2 regions of the Neobacillus sp. BF23-41 genome follow, and region 2 is predicted to be linked to the other one. Evidence: riboswitches for the same ligand, from Rfam matches in the RefSeq annotation. Region 2 holds a riboswitch; the other holds the start of a gene.
The links. A riboswitch is a leader RNA that binds a small molecule or an ion and turns the genes downstream of it on or off. The one in region 2 is predicted to bind glycine.
Positions count from the first base shown of each region.

Region 1: linked by a shared signal. The riboswitch ahead of AB7942_RS20180 (amino acid permease) and the one ahead of gcvT (glycine cleavage system aminomethyltransferase GcvT) in region 2 are both predicted to bind glycine.

Region 1 covers NZ_JBGBPR010000014.1:97,375-108,503, reverse strand. Annotated here, with positions in the region: gene AB7942_RS20220 (ElyC/SanA/YdcF family protein) at 1-1,097, opposite strand, end outside; gene AB7942_RS20215 (benzoate/H(+) symporter BenE family transporter) at 1,165-1,410, opposite strand; gene AB7942_RS20210 (glycosyl hydrolase family 18 protein) at 1,501-2,721, shown strand; gene AB7942_RS20205 (hypothetical protein) at 3,150-3,584, shown strand; gene AB7942_RS20200 (patatin-like phospholipase family protein) at 3,686-4,606, shown strand; gene AB7942_RS20195 (hypothetical protein) at 4,960-5,514, opposite strand; gene AB7942_RS20190 (DUF2935 domain-containing protein) at 5,764-6,561, shown strand; gene AB7942_RS20185 (hypothetical protein) at 6,738-6,998, shown strand; glycine riboswitch at 7,269-7,349, shown strand; gene AB7942_RS20180 (amino acid permease) at 7,515-8,879, shown strand; gene AB7942_RS20175 (MFS transporter) at 9,114-10,331, shown strand; gene AB7942_RS20170 (hypothetical protein) at 10,562-10,933, shown strand; gene AB7942_RS20165 (GntR family transcriptional regulator) at 11,051-11,129, opposite strand, start outside.
Region 2 covers NZ_JBGBPR010000003.1:206,725-217,853, forward strand. Annotated here, with positions in the region: gene AB7942_RS06835 (lipoate--protein ligase family protein) at 93-929, opposite strand; gene AB7942_RS06840 (rhodanese-like domain-containing protein) at 1,123-1,506, shown strand; gene gcvPB (aminomethyl-transferring glycine dehydrogenase subunit GcvPB) at 1,607-3,067, opposite strand; gene gcvPA (aminomethyl-transferring glycine dehydrogenase subunit GcvPA) at 3,060-4,406, opposite strand; gene gcvT (glycine cleavage system aminomethyltransferase GcvT) at 4,425-5,531, opposite strand; glycine riboswitch at 5,618-5,697, opposite strand; glycine riboswitch at 5,701-5,788, opposite strand; gene AB7942_RS06860 (DEAD/DEAH box helicase) at 5,966-7,654, shown strand; gene AB7942_RS06865 (YqhG family protein) at 7,632-8,423, shown strand; gene comGA (competence type IV pilus ATPase ComGA) at 8,552-9,634, shown strand; gene comGB (competence type IV pilus assembly protein ComGB) at 9,615-10,652, shown strand; gene comGC (competence type IV pilus major pilin ComGC) at 10,673-10,993, shown strand; gene comGD (competence type IV pilus minor pilin ComGD) at 10,993-11,129, shown strand, end outside.

The DNA.
Region 1 (11,129 bases), on a different contig from region 2:
GAGGTTCTAAAAAGGTCCCGATAAATCACAAGCTTTTCATCATTAGGTACTTTTTGGGCTTCAGCAAGAGAAGGATAATCCAAATAGACCATATTAGTAAAATTTCTGTCAGTTTTTTTGCCATTCATTTTATCATAAAAGTCACTGGCTTCTTTAAAAACACTTAAAGCTCTTCTCATATGGCTGGCACTGGTGACGAGAGTAACATCCTTTAATTTCTCTTTTTCAAGAATAGCAGTTGAGAATAATCCATTTTCTACTGTATCTGTAGAATTATTTTCAAGGATGATTCTTTCTTTTGCAACTCCTTGTGAAATGAGCCACTTGCTCATGGCATCCGCTTCTGTAATCCCTTGTTTTGGAACTCCGCCAGATACTATGATTTTTGAGTTTGGATATTTATTCGCAATCGCAAGTCCGGCTTTTAATCGCTCAATGAGTGGTGGTTTCATGGATGCATCTTCCCCAAGAGCGTATCCCAATATGACGATGGCATGATCTTTTGATGGCAGGTTTGCTGGAACATCAACATTAAATTTTTCTTTCATCGTATTTTCAGTTCGCTTAATTTTTTGAACGTATTCCTTTGCTTTATTCGAATCGATTCTTATTAACTTTGAAATGGAACGATTATACGTTTTTTCGTCTCCATTTATACGAGAGTAGACCCCATAAACTAGATTGGTATTAAAATGATTCGGGTCTAAATTTAATATTTGTTTATAAGTTAGAAAAGCTTCCGGAAGCTTTTTCTGAATAATTTGTGTAGATGCTAATGAAAATTTCAAATCAATGCTGTAAGGATCCAGTAACGTTGCTTGGATAAATGCATTTTCAACAACATCATATTTACCCTTTAAGGTAATACCCTTAAATATTTCTGTTTCAGCTTTCTTAATGTCTCCACCATGCCAATAATAGTACATTGAGATATCCTCAAGCTGCTTGATTCGATATGACGTGGCTTCATCATGTTTTAATGAACTAATATTTGGGGGCTCTTGTGTGGTACCATTTGTTGCATATGCAGTTGTAAATGTTAAAGAACTCAAAACAATTGCTAGTGACAAACAGATTGCTTTTTTCAAACATATCATTGTTGCCTTCCTACTTTCAGTTTAAAATTAAATTTCTCCTTTCTAATGTTTCAAAAATAAGAATCTTTTATTCCAATAAATAAATAACAATATAAGAACATGTAAAAACAGGCCAAGAGTTTGACCTGTTTTTTTCAGCTAAGGTTCCTCCTACCAATCCCCAAAAAGGTGCCCCGATATGGAAGAGCAAAATTCCAGAAATAGTAATCAAAAATGAAAATACAGCACCTGTTTTAAAACGCGCTGAATAGCATATCTTCAAAGAGTCAGTTAGGACATTAATCATGGCCAGCCCACCCAGCATTTTAATCAATGAGGAAGGACTTAAAAATTTGCCGTGAATAAATTATAACTTTTCTTATCAACTTAAGAAATAAACAAATTAGAGAAGTAGGTGTAATAGGTGTCGCGGAACTATTATCAGTTATTCACCATAATTTCTTTAGGCATGGTCTTTTTACTAATGATGTCATCCTGCAGTCATTCACAAAGAAAAAATGGTAGTCTAAATAGTGTTCGAGAAAATACTTACAGTCTCGAAAAGCCATCGCCAGTGAAAATGCAGGATTTTCATCCAGGTTACTCAGAAACGAACGACCAGAGAGTTCAGGGACATAATACTAATAAAATCTCTCGTGAAGTTTTAGGCTTTTACACAGAACAGGAAGGCAGTTTTCCCGGTTCTCAGCCTACATTTAACTCGCAATTCAACAATATAAGCATCATTGCACCCTTTTGGTACAAGCTTGATGATAAACGTCCAGGCAGTCTGATAGATTCCGTTACAGCAGCTCAAAAGAAAAAGGTTATTCTAAGCGCTCATGAAAAACAGGTGAAGGTATATCTAGTTGTTCACAACCTCTTTTATGAAACCACGGAGAAGGGCAAGCAAGTAGCGAGTAATGTACTCGATAACGATAAAAACCGAAGTGTTTTCATTCAAAATTTACGAAATGAAATAAATCAGTTCAGTTATGACGGAATTAATATAGACATGGAAAATTTGTATTTGACAGACCGAGATTCTTTTAGTCTAATGATTAAAAAATTGTCTGATACACTGCATCGTGATGGGAAAGTAGTGACGGTTTCCGTCCCGGCAAACACAGGTGATTCGCGTGCTAATCCCTGGTCACCGTGGTTTGATTACGCAAAACTTGGTCTATTTGCAGATCGATTAATGATTATGACCTACGATGAACACAACGCAAACACAACACCCGGGTCAACGGCGTCGGCTGATTGGACAGAAGCAACGATTCGTTATGCTTTGAATAAAGGAGTCCCAAAATCAAAAATTTTACTCGGTATCGCTGGTTATGGATGGGACTGGGACAAAACAGCTAATAAAGCTTTATATAGCTCCTATGCACTGTTAATGGAGCATAAAACAAAATATAAAGCTGAAATTTTGTGGGACCCTCGTACGCAAACACCTCATTACAATTATGTAGATCAAAAAAAACATATCCACGAGGCTTGGTTTGAGAATAGTGACAGTCTGCAGTCTAAACTAAACCTTGTAGAAAAATATAACTTACAAGGAATCGGCATTTGGCGACTCGGCTTAGAAGACCCTATGTACTGGAAGGCCATACCCGAGACAATAAAAGTAAAAAAATGATGATCTTGAATGAATTTTCCCTACAGAATGTAAGACATATAAAAAAGCAGATCCAATTGATCTGCTCAGATTGTCGAGAAAGGTTCATTTCTCGGCAATTTTTCATTTTGTCTGATCCAAAATCTCGATTTTTATTTATTGATTATCCCTGCTAACTGGCCTGGAGCGCAAATCAACAGACAAGTTGAAAATCCTATATATTAAAATTATTTTAACAAAGGTCCTATATTACTATTAAAATAGTAGCTGAGGTAGAAAGAAATGGTAAATATGGCTTTCGAAGTTTTTTCGTAATCGGGATACTATAAAAATATAATTACAGCATATTAATGTCCATATGAATACTATTTATCAATATAAAGGTAGGATGTAAAAGGAAATAATGATACCACTGGATGAAATAGTTCTTAAAAGGGAGTGATAGTAAAATGCTTTATATAAGGAACATTGAAAAGATCATAAATGATACATTAGATAAGCATAATTTAAATATTGACTATGAATTTAACAATAATCTCACTGTACCTATGAGTTATAACGTATCGACAAATACTATAAAATTTAATTATCTACAAGTTAACGGTTATATCAACAAAATTAGAATTAAAGAGATAGATGAAAACTTTGTTAGAATTATTCTTTATCATGTGATTGGGTATTACTTGGATTTTAAAAAAAACAAACATGATCTTAGGATTCTAATGTATGGTGAAGATGAAGAAATAGAGAAGCTTAAATCTGAAATTGAAACGAATGCTTGGGAATACGGGAGAACATTGGTACCGGAACAACTGTTACAGTCATATGATAAAGTACGTGAATTAGATAAAACTTTAATAAAGGGCCAATTAACCAATATGTAATCATCTTTTTTACTTATGGGGTTTTGTCAGGAAAACTTCTTTTCCGTCGTTAATCAACTATCTTAGCAGTTTAAAATATATTACTCGTGAGGTGGAAAAAAATGAAGGCGGATGCTGTTTTTGAAGGTGGTGGGGCTAGGGGAATTGCTTTTATTGGAGCGATTCAAGCAATGGAAGAGGAAAAAGTAGAATGGCAAAGATTAGCTGGAACATCAGCAGGAGCTGTAATCGCTGCTCTTTTGGCAAGCGGCTACAAAAGCTATGAAATTAGAGATCATTTGAGCAAACTAGATTTTTCAAAGCTACGAGGTAGATCGTACTTGAATCGAATTCCGATTTTTGGTACCTTATTAGAACTAATGATTCATCTTGGAATTTATAAAAACGATTACTTGGAAATCTGGATGGATTCACTTCTTATAGAAAAAGGAATTAAGACATTTGCGGATCTTCCAGAGGAAAAATTGAAGATCATCGCTTCTGATGTTACGAATGGCCAAATGCTTGTTTTGCCAGATGATTTGGATCGTTATGGGATGACTCCTGCTGATTTTAAGGTTTCAACCGCAGTTATGATGAGTGCCTCTCTCCCATTTTTCTTCCGTCCGGTTATTTGGAAATCAAAAGACAGTAAAAAGTCCTACATTTTAGATGGTGGTTTACTTAGTAACTTTCCAATATGGATATTTGATACGGAAAACCCTCGGTTTCCAACGTTCGGCTTCCGTTTTGTGAAAGATAAAGTTAACATAGATCCAGTAATACCAACGCCCCTCCACCTTTTTAAAAATATATTTAAAACGATGATTCAAGCCCATGATCTACTACATTTGAATAAAGAGACGATTGAACGTACCATTCAAATTCCAACTGGTGACATCAACGCTACTGATTTTGAATTGGATACGGCTGAAATCGATTTTCTCTATATGTCAGGCTATTCTTCTACAAAAGAATTTTTATCGAAGTGGGATTTTGAACAATATAAGGTTAAAAGAATGCAAAGATTAAAGAATAAGTAGCTGAAAAGGCCATTTCTCGAACTTTATTTAGAAAATAGATTAAAAGTGAATGTAATCAGGTGCACAATAGCAAGAGCACCTAATAGATTCGTACCGATATAGAGTAGAACGTCCATTAGTTTCCTCCTCAATTTTTTACACTTCAATACTTAAATCATTATAAACAAGGTATATTGAAAAAGTTGTCGATATTCCTCATTTTAAATGAACTGTTAACTTCTTTTAATAAAAGAAAAAAATTTTCATTGTTTGACTTATGTTTGTAAAAAAGGCCATGCTATTCTGAACTGCCCTGTAAATGTTAGACACTAAACTAACATTTACGGGGCAGTTCATTCTAAGCACGGCTTTTCTCATTTCCACCATTTCCACCATTTCCTTTGCTCGGCGACTGCGATTTGCTTTCTGGTTTCTTCCTCAATCATTTTACTTCGTTCCTTTTCCAATTGCTCCATACGTTCAACATACTTCAAAATTAGATTAATCTTTTCTTCTAGCTGAGCTTCTCGTACTGCCTTCTCCTTCAAATGTTTGATTAAATCTAAGTTTACTTGCTCCAAATGTTCTATACGATCCAATAACTCATTAGTGTTAGTATTCTGCTCAGTATCGCCATCATTAGTTGTCTGTAACGGCACTTCTTCCAAAAGTGTTACCGTTTTATTTTCTTCAGAGATCCATGTCATCACTGCTTCGGCTGAATGGTCCATCGTCATACCTTCTTGCTTACTGAATTCGATTAATTTACGGAATGCGATAACATCTTTTTCAAAATAGGTTCTATGTCCTCTGTTATTACGCTGAACTTGATACCCATGTCCTTCCAAGAGAGTGGCATACTTCCGTAATGTATTGCCATCAATTCCAAGCAATTCCTGTACGTTACTAGGTGAATATATTATCGTCATAACACTACACCTCCAATTTAACACTTCTATAAAACGCTGAGAATTCCTTTTTTTATTAGAATTTTTCTGAATGAAGTATAGGTAATGCACTATATGGAAGGAAATGGCTATAATAGTGATGAAGAAAGGAGATTAATAGATTAAATTGAAATTTTTGGAATTTAAACCAGTATGTCATTGGTCATAAGTAGCAAATCAGAGGAATAAACATCAAAATAGTGTGGGTATTTCTTATTGGGAGGAATAAACATGAATGATGTCTTTGCGAGAACAGCAAGATTTGAACATCGTTTTTGGCTCCAAATATTAGGTGATCATTCAAGGTTTATTTTCGAAGCCCTTGCACCCGTTCAAAAAGCGGAAATTGAAAAGGCAGCATCTTTTATTCGAGTTTTTGACAAGCTTCTGGATCGTGCAAATTCCTCAGATTTAGTGACATTAACAATCGAAGCTGAAACAGAGGTTATAAGATTACGGGAATTTAAATTGGACTTATTAAGAAAACATCTGATTGGGAAAATAAAAATTCACCTTTCGCCAACCTTTATCAATCATATGGTCAATGAATTAGAGGAATACTTAAGAATTTTAATACACCTAAAAGCAGGGGAAGTTCCACCTGTTTACCATGAACTACATCATCATCTTTTATGGTTATTAGATGCTTCGGGTCATTCTGAGGCAATTTTCTCTAATTTAGATAGTGTTGAAAAGAAGCTCATAGAGAAAAGTAATACATTTAGGAAGAATTTTGAAGACTTTTACCTTAAAGCAGTCGAACTAGCAGGATATTTAAGAACTAATTTAACTTCGTTTCCTGCTTTGGAAAGAATGAATTTAGAAAGCCAATTGGAAATAAAGTTATTTCAAAATTTTCTACATGAAATAGAAGAACTCAGACTAAGTAAGCAAGCATTAGGAACATTCGCCCCCCTAATGGCGGATCATATGTACCGTGAAGAATGTTATTATCTTATGAAATTAGCAGAATCGGCAAATCTTGACTCACCGAATTGTAATCCTGCAAAACCTCGACGTATGGAGTGAGTTCACAAAACTGCCAAAAATAATAACTAATAAAAGGTGAGGGGGAGTTTAAGCAAACACCCCTTTTTGCTGTTATGGAGATATCTGGATCATATAAAAAAACTTCCTTATTTTCCAAGAACATTGGACAGGGTTATTTCCATATTCTATTGTATCAATACTTGAGGGTGTTCATTATGAGTATCAAAAGGGAAATACAAACACAACCACAACCAATGATCGGTCAAGCATGGACTGGTAGACATGTGATCTTGCTTCACTGTACAAATAATAATCAATTTATTAATCTTTATAAAAGTTTCCATGCTCCGATTGAGCCTCCACGTCACAATTGTGCGGAAACTTTGTCGCAATTACTAAGTATCGGCTATCGTATAATCGCGGTTACTCCCATCTCAGCAAATCATATTCAATATTTTTTGGTACTAGGAGATTAAAGATGCAGAATCAAGGATTACGATAAAAATGAACCCAATCCTTTGCAGTGGGTTCATTTTTTGTTACTCCATTAATCTAGATTTTCCGAAATTAATTATTGACAAAGTAATTGAATACTACTAAAATTAGAAATTATTTAACAATAATTTAGTTTGTGAGATAAGATGTTTTAATGCATAACTTTTTTAGCGGGGGATTTTGAACCATTTGTTCTTCTACATAAATTAAATACTAAGCAAGCTATGATTGCTATGGATCAAACTATAGCAGGAGCAGCTTCTGGAGAGACCGCAGGAAATCTGCGGCGCCGAAGGGTTCACAATCTCAGGCAAAAGGACAGAAGAGTACGAGTTTTATTTGTTATTCTAACAAAAGAGTAATGGATATTATTTGTTATTCTTATGACCGATGAGATTGGAGAAATTCCAATCTCTTTTTTTACGGAGTTTAACTCATTGTTCATAATTTCACATAATGGACAAAGGAAATTATTACTAAATGAGGGGGCAAATGAAGTGGCACAACAAGAATTAAAAAGAGATTTAAAAAATCGGCACGTACAACTGATTGCGATTGGAGGTACGATTGGTACAGGTTTATTCCTAGGTTCAGGGAAAGCCATTCAGTTAGCAGGTCCATCTATCATTTTTGCCTACTTAATTGTGGGTATCGCATGTTTTTTTGTAATGAGGGCATTAGGAGAACTTCTTTTATCAAATAAGGGCTATCAATCATTTACGGACTTCGCTGAGGATTATATTGGACCGTGGGCTGGTTATGTAACTGGATGGACGTATTGGTTTTGTTGGATTATGACAGCAATGGCTGATATTATTGCTGTTGGTGTATATGTACAATATTGGTTCGATATCCCACAATGGGTACCTGCTATAGTCTGTTTAATTCTATTATTGGGACTAAATTTATTAACAGTAAAGCTATTTGGAGAATTAGAGTTTTGGTTTGCTTTAATTAAAGTGATCACCATTCTTGCTTTAATCATCATAGGGGTCATTTTGTTAATTATTGGATTTCAAACAGATTCAGGAACGGTTACAGTAAAAAATCTATGGAGCCATGGTGGTCTTTTCCCAAATGGAATGTCAGGTTTCTTACTTTCTTTTCAAATGGTTGTCTTTGCATTTGTAGGTGTTGAATTAGTAGGTGTATCAGCAGCCGAAACATCGAATCCACAAAAAAATATCCCATCTGCAATAAATAAAATACCTTTAAGAATACTGTTTTTCTATGTGGGAGCCCTTATTATCCTTTTATGCATCAATCCATGGACGCAACTGAATGCAGCAAACAGTCCTTTTGTAAAAACGTTTAGTTTAGTTGGTATTCCGATTGCTGCAGGAATTATTAATTTTGTCGTCTTAACATCTGCTGCGTCTGCCTGTAACAGTGGATTGTTTTCAACGAGCCGCATATTATTTAATTTAAGTAATCATCAACAGGGACCCGCGAATTTTGCTAAATTAAATAAAAATCATGTACCGAGTAACGCATTATTTATATCTGCACTTGTTCTATCCGTCGGAGCTCTTTTAAGTAAGCTGATTCCAGAACAAGCCTTTGGTATCGTGACAACGATTAGTGCGATTTGTTTTATTTGGGTTTGGAGCATTATCTTAATTTGTCATCTGCGATATAAGAAATCACGCCCAGATTTACATGAAAAGTCGATTTTTAAAGCACCATTTACCCCATTTATTAATTATCTTGTTCTCACGTTATTTGCATTTATTCTCATTATTATGCTATTTGCAGAATCAACTCGTGTCGCTTTATTAATGACACCATTATGGTTCATTCTTTTATTCATAGTGTATTCATTTAAAAGGACAAAGGGAAAAAATATTAGAATATCTGCGTAAAGTAGAATTCTTGCAATATAATAAAAATATTGTCACATGAAATGTATCGTGTTACTATTAGATGAAATTAAATTCCTTTAATTTGGTCCAGAGAGGCCAAAAAGGCAAAAGTAAACTTCATCATACTAATTATGTATATGAATGCCCTTTTGTCCTTTGGATGAAAGGGCATTTTATTTTTGCCCATAATCTTTTAATCAAAGTCCTGTGAGGCTTGAAAGGAGAACGACAAAAATGGATTATCGTAAAAAAACAGTAGTTGCATCAGTAGCAGGTTTAACATTAGAGGGCATGGATATCATGTTTATCTCCTTTGCGATGTCGATGATTATTGCAGAGTTTCATATTGACATGGTTGCTGGAGGTCTTATTTCTTCGATTACCAATTTAGGTATGCTCGCTGGAGGAATCATTTTCGGTATCTTAGCAGATAAATTTGGGAGAGTTAAAATATTTACCTATACGATTCTACTATTTGCTATCGGAACGGCATTAACTGGTTTAGCCGTAAATATTGAACAAGTATACATCTTTAGGTTTATTGCCGGCTTAGGCGCAGGTGGGGAATACGGAATTGGTATGGCGCTTGTGGCTGAAGCATGGCCAAAGAATAAACAAGGACGCGCTTCTTCTTATGTTAGCATCGGTGCACAATACGGTGTGATTCTGGCTGCACTTCTTAGTGCCATGATCCTGCCTGCTTGGGGATGGAGAGGATTGTTTTTCATCGGATTGGTTCCGGTTATATTCGCCTTTATCGTCCGAAAAAAATTAGACGAATCACCCGTGTGGCTGGCATCACAAAAGAAAAAACAACTTGTGCCAAAGCAAGGGAATTTAAAGCAATTGTTTGCTACTCCAAGAACTTCAGTTACGACGATTGCTTTAGCTATCATGGCAACGGTCCAAATTGCAGGTTATAATGGCTTGATGATTTGGCTGCCATCCATGCTTCAACAATCCCAGGGATTATCAGTTTCAAACTCGGCTCTTTGGACGATTAGTACAGCTGCGGGAATGATTGCAGGTATGTTAACTTTTGGACAGTTTATGGATCGACTTGGAATGAAGCGGTCATTCGGAATCTTCTTATTCGCTTCCGCAATCGCAGTCTTTTTATTCTCCTTTGCGTCAGGAAGTGCGGGTCTTTTAATCGGCGGTGCGATTGTAGGATTCTTCTCGAATGGAATGTTTGCTGGTTACGGTGCATTAATAAGCAATTATTATCCAGTAGAAATTCGCAGCACAGCAACCAATACTATCTTTAACTTCGGTAGAGCATTAGGGGGATTATCTCCTATTTTAGTAGGATATATCCTGCAGCATGCTAATGTGACGATCGCAATGGGATATCTTGCTGTACTCTACTGTATCTCCTTTATAGCAATGGTTAGTTTGAAAAAAAGAAAAGATAATCAAGATCAAAACATTACTTTATCTAAAGCAGTGTGAATTGACTCTTAAAGCTTCTTCATAAAATAATAAAATCTAAACTAAATTGAGGCTGCAAATCAAATTGGATTTGTGCCTCTTTTTTATGAAGATGTTTCACTTTTTCCTGATTCTTTCATTAATAAGGAATTTTTTCGAGACATTTGGTTTTGTTGGTGTCATTATTCCCTCCCAAGACATACACTCTTTTTAAAGATGGGTTGGAAATTAGACATTGAGGAGAGGACAAATTGAACTTCGAGATGCAAAAAGCGAATATGTTGGCTGAAAATATCAATGGTTTTATAAAATATGTTCAGAAAAGCCATGAAAATAAAAACAGTTTTAGGTTTAATCCGGATAAATTGTTTCAAATAAAACTCCTGATTGAGGAGTTTAAGTTTCAAATACTAGCAGATGAGCTTTTAAGAATCAATAAGTTTTCCTGGGATGAAAAGTACACGTATTATTTAGTTGATCAATTTATAGAAGGAATCGAGATTATTGATGAATACATCCATAATAACTACAATGATTTATTTCTCTTAACGGCTAGAGTTTACACATTAAAGGATCTCAGTCAATCATTTAGCAGGCAGGGAAAACCGTATCATTGGTCCTAAGGCCTCCTTTTTTTAACTAAGGCATTGGTATTAATAATGCCAATGCCAATTATTGGAGGCGATTTTCGATATGACCAATCCTTTTTCACGTTAATCTACTGTTTTATATATAAATCGTTAGTAATTTCTTTCAATGACAAAATGGGCCAAATCTCCACGATAGATTGTTTTTGAATATTCGATGATGGAACCATCT
Region 2 (11,129 bases):
ATAAAACAGGAAAATTCAACAAATTTCGCAGGTTGCTTCTTTACATTAATCGATAAGGCAACAAAAAAAGACGGCGAATTCGCCGTTTCAAATTATCTTTTAAAATTCCATTCATCACTTTCATAGCGATCTTTTGCAATCTTTTCAACATAAGCTAGTTCTTCCTCGGTTAATTGATAAGGTTCAAGCTCAATATTTAGACCCTCAGCAAAGCCTTTATAAAAAGCTTCCTTTGCTTCCTCAAGTGAAATTCTTCTTGGACTAATGTTGTTGATAGCAACCGCTTTATCTTTAAATGCTTTTCTCATTCGTTCCTTAACTCTCTCACTTGGATATTTAAATAAACTAAATAGCTTATCTTCATCCAAATCTAATAGAATGGAGCCGTGCTGTAGAATCACTCCCTTTTGTCTCGTTTGTGCACTGCCGGCAACCTTCCTTCCTTCCACCACAAGCTCATACCAGCTTGGAGCATCAAAGCATACAGCAGAGCGAGGGTTTTTCAAAGCATCCCGTTCTTCTGCTGTTTTTGGGACAGCAAAATATGCCTCAAGTCCTAAATGGTGAAAACCTTTTAAAATCCCTTCAGAAATTACACGGTATGCCTCTGTAACAGAATTAGGCATTTCTGGATGTTCTTCAGAAACGATGACACTATAGGTAAGTTCATGCTCGTGCAGAACGCCGCGTCCTCCTGTAGGTCTTCTTACGAAACCTAATTGGTGTGCCTTGACTGCTTCCATATCAATTTCTTTCTCTACTTTTTGAAAATAACCTACTGATAGCGTTGCCGGATCCCAGCCATAGAATCGAATCACTGGAGGAAATTTCCCTTCACTATGCCAATCGAGTAACGCTTCATCTAAAGCCATATTAAAAGATGGTGAACTATTTCCAGTATCAATAAAACGCCAAACTTCTTTTTTCATTCTAAAACCTCATTTTTTTATAATTATCTCTTGTTTAAGTCTACCAAAATCTGATATAGATTCAAAATAAGATGTTTCTGCTATAATTATTTAGGCAATATCAAAAGATTTTTTTGCATTCATCTTTATCTTTATCGGATTGACTTATATAATAAATACTAGTGCAGGAAAGCTTGAAAGGAGCAAAAAGAAATTGAGTTCACTTTATCCATTATTAATCATCATTGTATCAGTTATCATTTATTCCGTTTTTACCTTTTTCTATCAGAAAAGAATTGTTAAAACGGTAACAGAAGAAGAGTTCCGTGCGGGGTACAGAAAGGCACAACTAATAGATGTTCGTGAAGCAAACGAATTCGAAGGCGGCCATATTTTAGGAGCACGTAATATCCCAATGTCGCAAATGAAAATGCGTATGAAAGAAATCCGGTCTGATATGCCAGTATATTTGTATTGCCAGAGTGGAATGCGGAGTGGACGTGCAGCCCAATTCTTACACCGAAAAGGCTATCGAGACCTTACTCAGCTACAAGGCGGGTTCAAAAAATGGTCAGGTAAAGTAAAAGCTAAGAAATAAGAAATCAATAAAGGTTCCGGATTCGGAGCCTTTTTTAATTTCAAAAACTGCTACACAAGATAAAGGTCAGATTATTTTTCGAATCTGACCTTTCCATTTATTAAGCTTCTTGGTATTTCAAAACTGGTTTACGGGCTGCTTTTGTTTCGTCCATCCGGCCGACCACTGTTGTATGTGGTGCTTCTTGAACGATTTCTGGATTTTCTTCCACTTCTTTAGCGATTTGGATCATAATATCGATGAACGAATCCAGTGTCTCTTTTGATTCGGTCTCAGTTGGTTCGATCATAATACACTCTTCCACATTTAATGGGAAGTAAATGGTTGGTGGGTGGTAACCAAAATCAAGCAGACGTTTCGCAATATCCAATGTACGAACGCCTAATTTTTTCTGACGTCTTCCACTGAGTACAAATTCATGCTTACAATGTCTATCAAATGGTAGATCATAATATTCAGCAAGCCTTCTCATCATGTAGTTCGCATTTAATACAGCGTACTCTGTTACCGCTTTTAAGCCATCTGGTCCCATCGAGCGAATGTATGTGTAAGCACGAACATTGATCCCGAAGTTTCCGTAATATGGCTTCACACGGCCAATTGATTGCGGGCGGTCATAATCAAGGACATATTCTTCGCCTTGCTTTGTGATAATCGGCTTTGGTAAGAACGGGATAAGGTCTGCCTTCACCCCGACAGGACCGGAACCAGGACCACCGCCTCCATGTGGGCCAGTGAATGTTTTATGAAGATTTAAGTGAACAACATCAAATCCCATATCCCCAGGTCTTGCTTTTGAAAGAACGGCGTTTAAGTTTGCTCCATCATAATAAAGCTTACCACCTGCTTCATGGACAATTTCAGCCAATTCAAGAATGTTTTCTTCAAATAGTCCAAGCGTATTCGGGTTGGTTAACATTAATGCAGCAGTATCTTCCCCAACAACCCTTCTTAAATCTTCAAGGTCGACAAGACCATGTTCATTTGATTTAACGGTAATTGTTTCTAGACCAGCAATCGTAGCAGAAGCTGGGTTCGTACCATGAGCAGAATCAGGGACGATTACTTTTGTACGGTTCATATCACCGTTAGCCTCATGATAAGCACGGATCATCATTAATCCAGTCCATTCCCCATGAGCCCCTGCGGCAGGTTGCAAGGTCACTTCGTCCATACCTGTTATTTCGATTAAATGCTCCTGCAAATCGTATAAAAGTTCAAGAGCACCTTGAACAGAGCTTTCATCTTGTAGCGGATGGACATGTGCAAATCCGTTAAAACGCGCTACATTTTCGTTGATTTTCGGATTATATTTCATCGTACACGAGCCTAGTGGATAGAATCCTGAATCGACGCCATGATTTCTCCTCGAAAGGGCAGTGTAGTGGCGCATAATATCAAGCTCCGAAACTTCAGGAAGTTCAGGCTCTTCTGTACGAAGGTAACCATCAGGAAGGAGACCGCTGAGATCTAGTTCCGGTACATCCATTTCCGGCAGGCTGTAGCCGATGCGGCCTGGTGTGCTAAGTTCAAAAATGAGTGCCTGGTCTTGATTATGCATGGAAATCCCCCAATTCTTTCACTAGAGTATCAATTTCTTCCTTCGATCTTTGTTCTGTTACAGCAATCAGCATATGGTTAGCCAGTTCTGAATAATCACGCCCTAAATCATAGCCCCCAATTATTCCTTTTTGTAAAAGGTTTTGGTTGATCTCTTTTACAGGCTTAGTTAATTTCACAACGAATTCATTGAAGGAATGGCCATCATAAACAACTTCAAAGCCGGCTTCCTTGAAAGCATTTTTCGCATAATGAGCTTTTTGCAAGTTGGCCGCAGCCATTTCCCTGACACCTTTTTTACCAAGAGCGGTCATCGCTACAGATGCAGCGAGTGCATTTAATGCCTGATTGGAACAAATATTTGATGTCGCTTTATCACGACGGATATGCTGTTCACGCGCTTGTAGTGTTAAGACAAAACCACGGCGCCCTTGGTCATCCGTTGTCTGTCCAACAAGACGGCCTGGAACTTTCCGCATTAACTTAGTAGTGACTGCAAAATATCCGCAGTGCGGTCCGCCAAAGGCAGTTGGGATCCCAAACGGCTGCGCATCACCAATAACGATGTCAGCACCAAATTTACCTGGAGGTGTTAATACCCCAAGGGACAGTGGGTTACTTGAAACAACAAACATGGACTTATTTGCATGAATGATTTCCTCAAGCTCTTTTAACGGCTCGACTCGCCCAAAGAAGTTTGGATATTGGACGATAACGGCTGCAACATCTTCATTAACGAGTCCTTTTAATGCGTCAAGATCTGTTACACCATCTTTGACTGGCACTTCAATCACATTGAGGTACTGACCCTTTGCATAAGTTTTTAGAACATCACGTGATTCTGGATGTACAGCACTGGATACGACTATCGTTTTTCGTTTGGTATGGCCTGCACTAAGCATTGCTGCTTCAGCAAGAGCAGTTCCGCCATCATACATCGATGAGTTGGCAACATCCATTCCAGTTAACTCACAAATCATGGTTTGGAATTCAAAGATAGCTTGAAGTTCACCTTGTGAAATTTCTGGTTGATAAGGTGTATAAGCTGTATAAAATTCTGATCTAGAAATAACATGGTCGACAATTACAGGCATGTAATGGTCATAAACACCTGCACCTATAAAAGATACGTTTCTTTTCAGGTCAGCGTTCCGACTAGCCATCTTAAAAAGCTCTTTCATTAAGTCTGTTTCAGACTTTGCCGCTTTTATATTGTACTCACCCTTAAATCTTACTTTCTCAGGGATATCGCTAAACAGTTCATCAATAGAGGAAACACCAATTGCCTCAAGCATAGTCTTCTTATCTTGTTCAGTCATAGGTAAATAGCGATGTTTCATAAACCTAACTCCCTTCTGTTATTTCTTTTCTTTTTTATAAAAAGGTGTTGGAACTACAGTAGCTTTTAAACGTTTGCCGCGAATTTCAACTTCAACTTCGGATTCAAGACCCGCAAATTCTGCATTGATCAGGGCAAGACCAATATTCCTCTTTAAGGTGGGTGATTGCGTTCCAGTTGTAACCTCACCAATTAACTGATCACCTTTATATACAGGGTAGCCATGACGTGGAATCCCACGATCAATCATTTCGATTCCAACCAATTTTCTTGTTAAGCCCTTTTCTTTTTGTTGGATTAACGCTTGTTTCCCGATAAAGTCATCTTCTTTGTTTAATTTCACAGCGAAGCCAATTCCAGCTTCAAGTGGTGAAATTTCTGGAGATAGTTCTTGACCATAAAGCGCTAAAACTGCTTCAAAGCGAAGTGTGTCGCGTGACCCTAATCCACATGGGATTACTCCATCTTCTTTACCTGCAGTTAAAATGTCTCTCCAAAGGTCCACAACATCTTTTGCATCGCAATACACTTCAAAGCCATCTTCACCAGTATAACCAGTTCTTGATACAAGTGCCTTTTTCCCATTTAGGATTACATCTTGTTGGAATTTGAAAAAGCCAATTTGGCTTAAATCATTATCTCCCGCAAGCTTTTGCAATACTTTTTCCGCAAGTGGTCCCTGAATAGCCAGCTGTGCTGTTTTTTCCGATAAGTTTTCTAAAGAGACATCACCAGTTAAATGGTCTTCAAGCCATTTGTAATCTTTTTCAATATTTGATGCGTTTACTACTAAAAGGTAATGATTGTCTTCAATCTTATATACAAGCAGGTCATCAACAGTACCGCCATTTTCATAACACATGGCGGTGTACTGGGCACCTCCATTTTTTACTTTTGAAATGTCATTAGTCATCATTTTTTGTAAAAATGCTAAGCTATTAGTGCCTTTTACTTCTACTTCACCCATATGGGAAACATCAAATAATCCTGCACATGAGCGAACAGCTTCATGCTCTTCTTTAATGCTAGAGAATTGGACCGGCAGTGCCCAACCTCCAAAATCAATGGTTTTTCCTCCCCATTCTTTATACACATCAAAAAGTGGAGTTCGTTTTAATTCAGACATTCTTAATCCTCCTTCAATCTTTGGCGCAAATTATTCAATGGATAATATAAAAAAGGACAGAAACCTCCTATGAAACGTAAGAAGGTCTCTGTCCTTGCACCTGAAAGTTTACCTAAAAAGGCTTTCCCCTTTGGTGGCTGCTTAAAGCTAGCAGCGCTCTCCAGAGCTGCGTCCTACAAGAGTTCTTTTGCCTGAGAGATTCACATTTCTGCTTGCTCCTTCGGCGCTACATAAGTAGTCTCTCCCCTTGTTATCATTCGCATTATAATATTATCCAAATTGGTCATACTAATTATACTTATAAAATAAATTACCTTATTAAAATATTTAAAACATTCAAAGCTATTATTATCCTACCATTAAAATAATACATTGAGCAATAACTTTATTAGAAAAGCATATAGCTGGAAATTGAATAAAAAGGAGCTGGAACCATGTCGATCGAAATTGAATTTGATTCCTCCTGGAAGGATGATTTTTTACATAGAATTGAAAACGATGGTCCATGGGGGAATTGGGAACTTTTTAAACTAGCAATTGGAGTTGAAAAACAGCTCGTCATTCCAGATTTCACAGGTTTATTGGCACCAAGTCATTTACCCAATCTAACCCCACTTCCTCACCAGCTTGAAACAGCTAAACAAGTAATTGAAAACATGAATGGGAAAGCCATCCTTGCCGATGAAGTAGGACTCGGAAAAACGATTGAGGCCGGGCTGATTCTAAAAGAATATATGATTCGCGGATTGGTGAAAAAGGTATTAATTCTTGTCCCTGCATCGTTAGTTACTCAATGGTCGATGGAGTTGAATAGCAAATTTTTCATTCCAGCCATTTCACAAAGGAAGAGCTATGTGTGGGAACAGTGCGATGTTGTCGTTTCGTCAATTGATACAGCTAAACGAAATCCCCATCGAGACATAATTTTTAAACAGGACTATGACCTTATTATCATTGATGAAGCCCATAAACTTAAAAATAACAAAACAAAAAACTACGAATTTGTCCAAAATCTGAAAAAGAAATTTTGTTTACTATTGACGGCAACACCCATTCAGAACCGTATCGAGGAAATTTTTAATCTGGTTTCATTATTAAAACCAGGACATTTAGGCAGCGAAACGACATTCTTTGAAAAATACAAACGAGATGCACGTTCATTAAATGATGATGAGCATTTAAAAGAATTAGTAAACAAGGTTATGATTCGGAACAGGCGGGCAGATACAGGCATTGAGTGGACGAAAAGGCATGTGGAAACCATTCCAATTGAATGCACTCAAGAGGAGAAAGATCTTTATGAGTCAATTACTGAACTAAAAAATGAGGGGAATTGGGCACAGACAAGTTCATTCTCCGTAATGACATTACAGCGTGAGGCGTGCAGCAGTAGAGAAGCAGTTTTTTATACATTAAAAAATATGCTCCAAAAAAAGGAAAATCCAACCCCAGTTTTTGAGGAACAAATTCAGTATTTAATAAAAAAAGTCGAAGCTGTCCAGAAGAATTCAAAAGCGGAAAAAGCATTAGAATTAATTCAAAAAGTAAATGATAAAGTAATTATTTTTACAGAATACCGAGCAACACAAATGTACCTCCAATGGTATTTAAAACAGCATGGAATTTCATCTGTCCCTTTTCGGGGCGGCTTTAAGCGTGGAAAAAAGGACTGGATGAGAGAATTATTCCAAAAGCACGCTCAGGTCCTTATTGCAACTGAAGCAGGCGGTGAAGGAATTAACCTTCAATTTTGTAATCATATAATTAACTTTGATTTGCCATGGAATCCAATGAGGCTCGAACAACGAATTGGTCGTATCCATCGTCTGGGCCAGGAAAAGGATGTCATGATTTATAATTTTGCGATAAAAAATACTGTCGAAGAACATATTTTGAAGCTTCTTTATGAGAAAATACATTTATTTGAAAAAGTAATTGGTGAACTGGACGATATTTTAACAAAGTTGGAATTTGGCAATATTGAAGACCATTTAATCGATATTTTTGGACAATCCTCATCCGAAGGCGAAATGCGAATTAAAATGGAAAATTTATCATCAATGATTGAATTTGCTCAGGACATGAAGAAGGGAGATTCCCATGCAGCAGCAGGAAATTCATAACTTTTTATTGAACTATTTTCAGGCTAATGACTGTGCAATTGTGGCGAATAGCCCAGGATATTTGACTGTTCAGTTAACAGTTGAACTTGATAAGGAATTAATGAATCGCCCTTTTTACTGGCACTATTTAGAAAAAACGGGTGGAATTCCAAACCCGATGAAGTTAACATTTATTACGAACCAAGATGCCGCTCCTGAAAATATAAAGGGGGAAATCATTCATTTTGGTTCACCTCGGCTTCATCAAATTTTTACTTCGACGAAAAATTTAGCCAGCTATATCCGACTTTATGAAAATCATCGGAATCAAAACAAGCAAACTCCTTTACTACCATGGCTATGTATGAATGTTAAGATCTCCTATCAATGTGACCGTAAGCGGGATATTTTCAAATCTATCGGCTTACAACTCATTAACGGAAAAATGGTTGAAGATTTCCATGACAGACTGCTTGAAATACCGTTAACACCAAAAATACCTGATTACTCCTTTACTTTGTCACCTTTAGTGAAACCTCAAAGCGGGATGTTGAGAGTTGAAACCTATCTTTCATCCATAATTGAGAAGGATGACCACTCTTGGGCAATAGATGCGCGAGAACGTTGGGATAAAGATTTACGCCTCTTGAATCATTTTTACGAGGATGTTGAAGATGAAAATGAAAACTTTGAAACCGAAAAAATGGCTCTAAAGGAACAGTACGAACCAAAAATCTCCATATCCTTCATCAATGGCGGCCTCTTTTATCTAACTGAAAAAGCAATATAAGGGACAGGGTGTCAGGCACCATGTGAAATTTTCACATGGTGTCTGACACCCTTAAAAATATTTTTGAAAATAAAGAAGGATAAGGAGGAATCATGTCGAATATTATCCCATAGAAAAATGAAAAGGCGGTGGTACTTATTGTTAGCGAGATAGAAATTTTAGCAAATCGAATCATTACAGATGCTGCACGAAACCAGGCAACAGATATTCACATTATCCCAAGGAAGAGGGACACACTCGTCCAAATCCGATTAACCAACAAGTTAATTCCTCGACTATCCCTTCCAAAAGATGAATGCGACAGATTAATCTCACATTTTAAATTCACAGCCAATATGGATATCGGAGAAAGAAGACGACCACAAAGTGGATCCATTTTTTGTGAAGTTGACGGAAATTTAATGGGGCTCAGACTTTCCACACTCCCTTCTAATAACAGAGAGAGCCTTGTCATCCGGCTATTACCACAGCAAGAACAAATTCCTTTTCACCAACTTTCACTCTTCCCAGCAATGACCCGAAAACTACTTGCCCTTCTCAAACACGCTCATGGATTAATAATTTTTACCGGCCCGACGGGCAGCGGAAAAACGACTACTCTCTATTCCCTTTTAAATGAAACCGCCCACTTATTTCATCGTAATGTCATTACACTCGAAGATCCCATTGAAAAAAACTATGACTCAGTCCTGCAGATCCAAGTCAATGAAAAAGCAGGCGTCACCTATGCAGCCGGATTAAAGGCAATTCTTCGACATGATCCTGACATTATAATGGTCGGTGAAATTAGAGATGCTGAGACGGCAAAGATTGCGGTAAGGGCAGCATTAACAGGCCATCTAGTGCTTTCCACGATGCATACCCGTGATGCGAAGGGAGCGGTTTATCGCCTGCGTGAGTTTGGAGTGAATTGGTTAGAGGTCGAGCAGACACTTATTGCCATAACAGCCCAAAGGTTGGTTGAACTTACCTGCCCTTTTTGCGAAGGAGAGTGTTCACCTATTTGTTATTCCTATGGCAGATGGAAACGTGCCAGTGTATTTGAACTTTTATCCGGACGAAATTTACACGCAGTAATGAAAGCTGCTCAAGGAGAAAAAATAGAAATTCGTTACCGAATGATAAAAGATGTAATTAATAAGGGCATTGCCCTTGGATATATCCAAGAATCTGAATATGAACGATTGGTATATGACGATGAAACGGTCTAAATGGTCAGTGAATGAACAAGCTAATTTCCTGAGAAGAACCGGTGAACTATTGGCAAGGGGGTATCCAATTGCTTTAGCAATTGAATCCATAGCATTACAATTACCGTCAAAACGAAAGGAGGATTTAAATGGTTGTTTAGAAGAGTTGAAAAAGGGTTTACCGTTTCATGATGCATTAAATAATCTTGGTTTCAACAAGGACTTAGTCGGTTATGTCTATTTTGCGGAGCAGCATGGCAGCTTTGCTGATGCTCTGTTAGAAGGAAGTGATCTTGCCCTATTAAAAGATAAAGACGTACACAAGTTGCTCAAGTTGCTTCAGTATCCGATGGTGCTTTTAGTTATTACAGGATTTCTATTTATTTTTATAGAAAATACATTGCTGCCAAGGTTCACCACCCTTTTTTCATCGCTTGGTCTGGAAGCAAATTTTTTCACAAATGTCATTTATGCTTTTGATCAATACTTCCCAACTGTTATCGGTACCCTGCTTCTGATCCTAATTATGGGAGCCGCTTATTATCTTCTCTTTTTTAGAAAACTCTCCGTCCTAAAACAAAGGTCACAACTTGTTCGAATACCTTTTGTTGGCAGGATCCTCAAATTGCTGTTTACCCACTACTTTTCCATTCAACTTAGCTTTCTCTTATCCGGTGGATTATCAGTTTCCGAAGCCTTACAACTATTTGAACAGAATCATCGACATCCTTTTTACTGTCACTTAGCTAAAAGGATTAAAACTAAGCTAATTACCGGAGAAAAGTTGGAGACAATTTTAGCGTCTCTGTCATTTTTCGAAAAAGAATTTCCGATGATTGTAAAACACGGCCAAGAAAATGGAAAATTGGAGCAGGAGTTATTATTTTTCAGTAAGCATTGTGTCACTAACATGGAAGAAATGATAGAAAAACGGTTAACAACCATCCAGCCAATTCTTTACATTTTTATTGGATTCATGGTGGTTTCGATGTATTTAGCGATTCTTTTACCCATGTTTCATCTACTGGACGGCATTTAAAAAAATGGAGGTTATTAAAAATGATGAAAAATGAAAAAGGCTTTACTTTAATTGAAATGATGATCGTCATGCTCGTAATTTCGGTCTTGTTAATTATCACAATTCCAAACGTTGCCAAACATAATTCTAACATCAACAATAAAGGCTGTGATGCCTATGTTAAAATGGTCCAGGCACAAGTTCAGGCTTATGAAATGGATAAGAATAAAGTACCAACCATCGCGGAACTAAAAGCAGAAGGATATATAAAGGAGGACGCTAAAGGTTGTCCAAACGGAAAGACAGTTGAAATAGACTCTGAAGGTACTGTAACAGCTGTTGCATCAGTAACCACTCCATAATGAATACGCATCAAAAAGGCTTCACTTTAATTGAGTCCTTGTTAGTTCTCTCCATCTTCATGATTATCTCCTCAATTACAGTTTTCTCATTAAAACCACAGCACTCAGTAATGGAGGATGAGGCCTTTTTAATCCA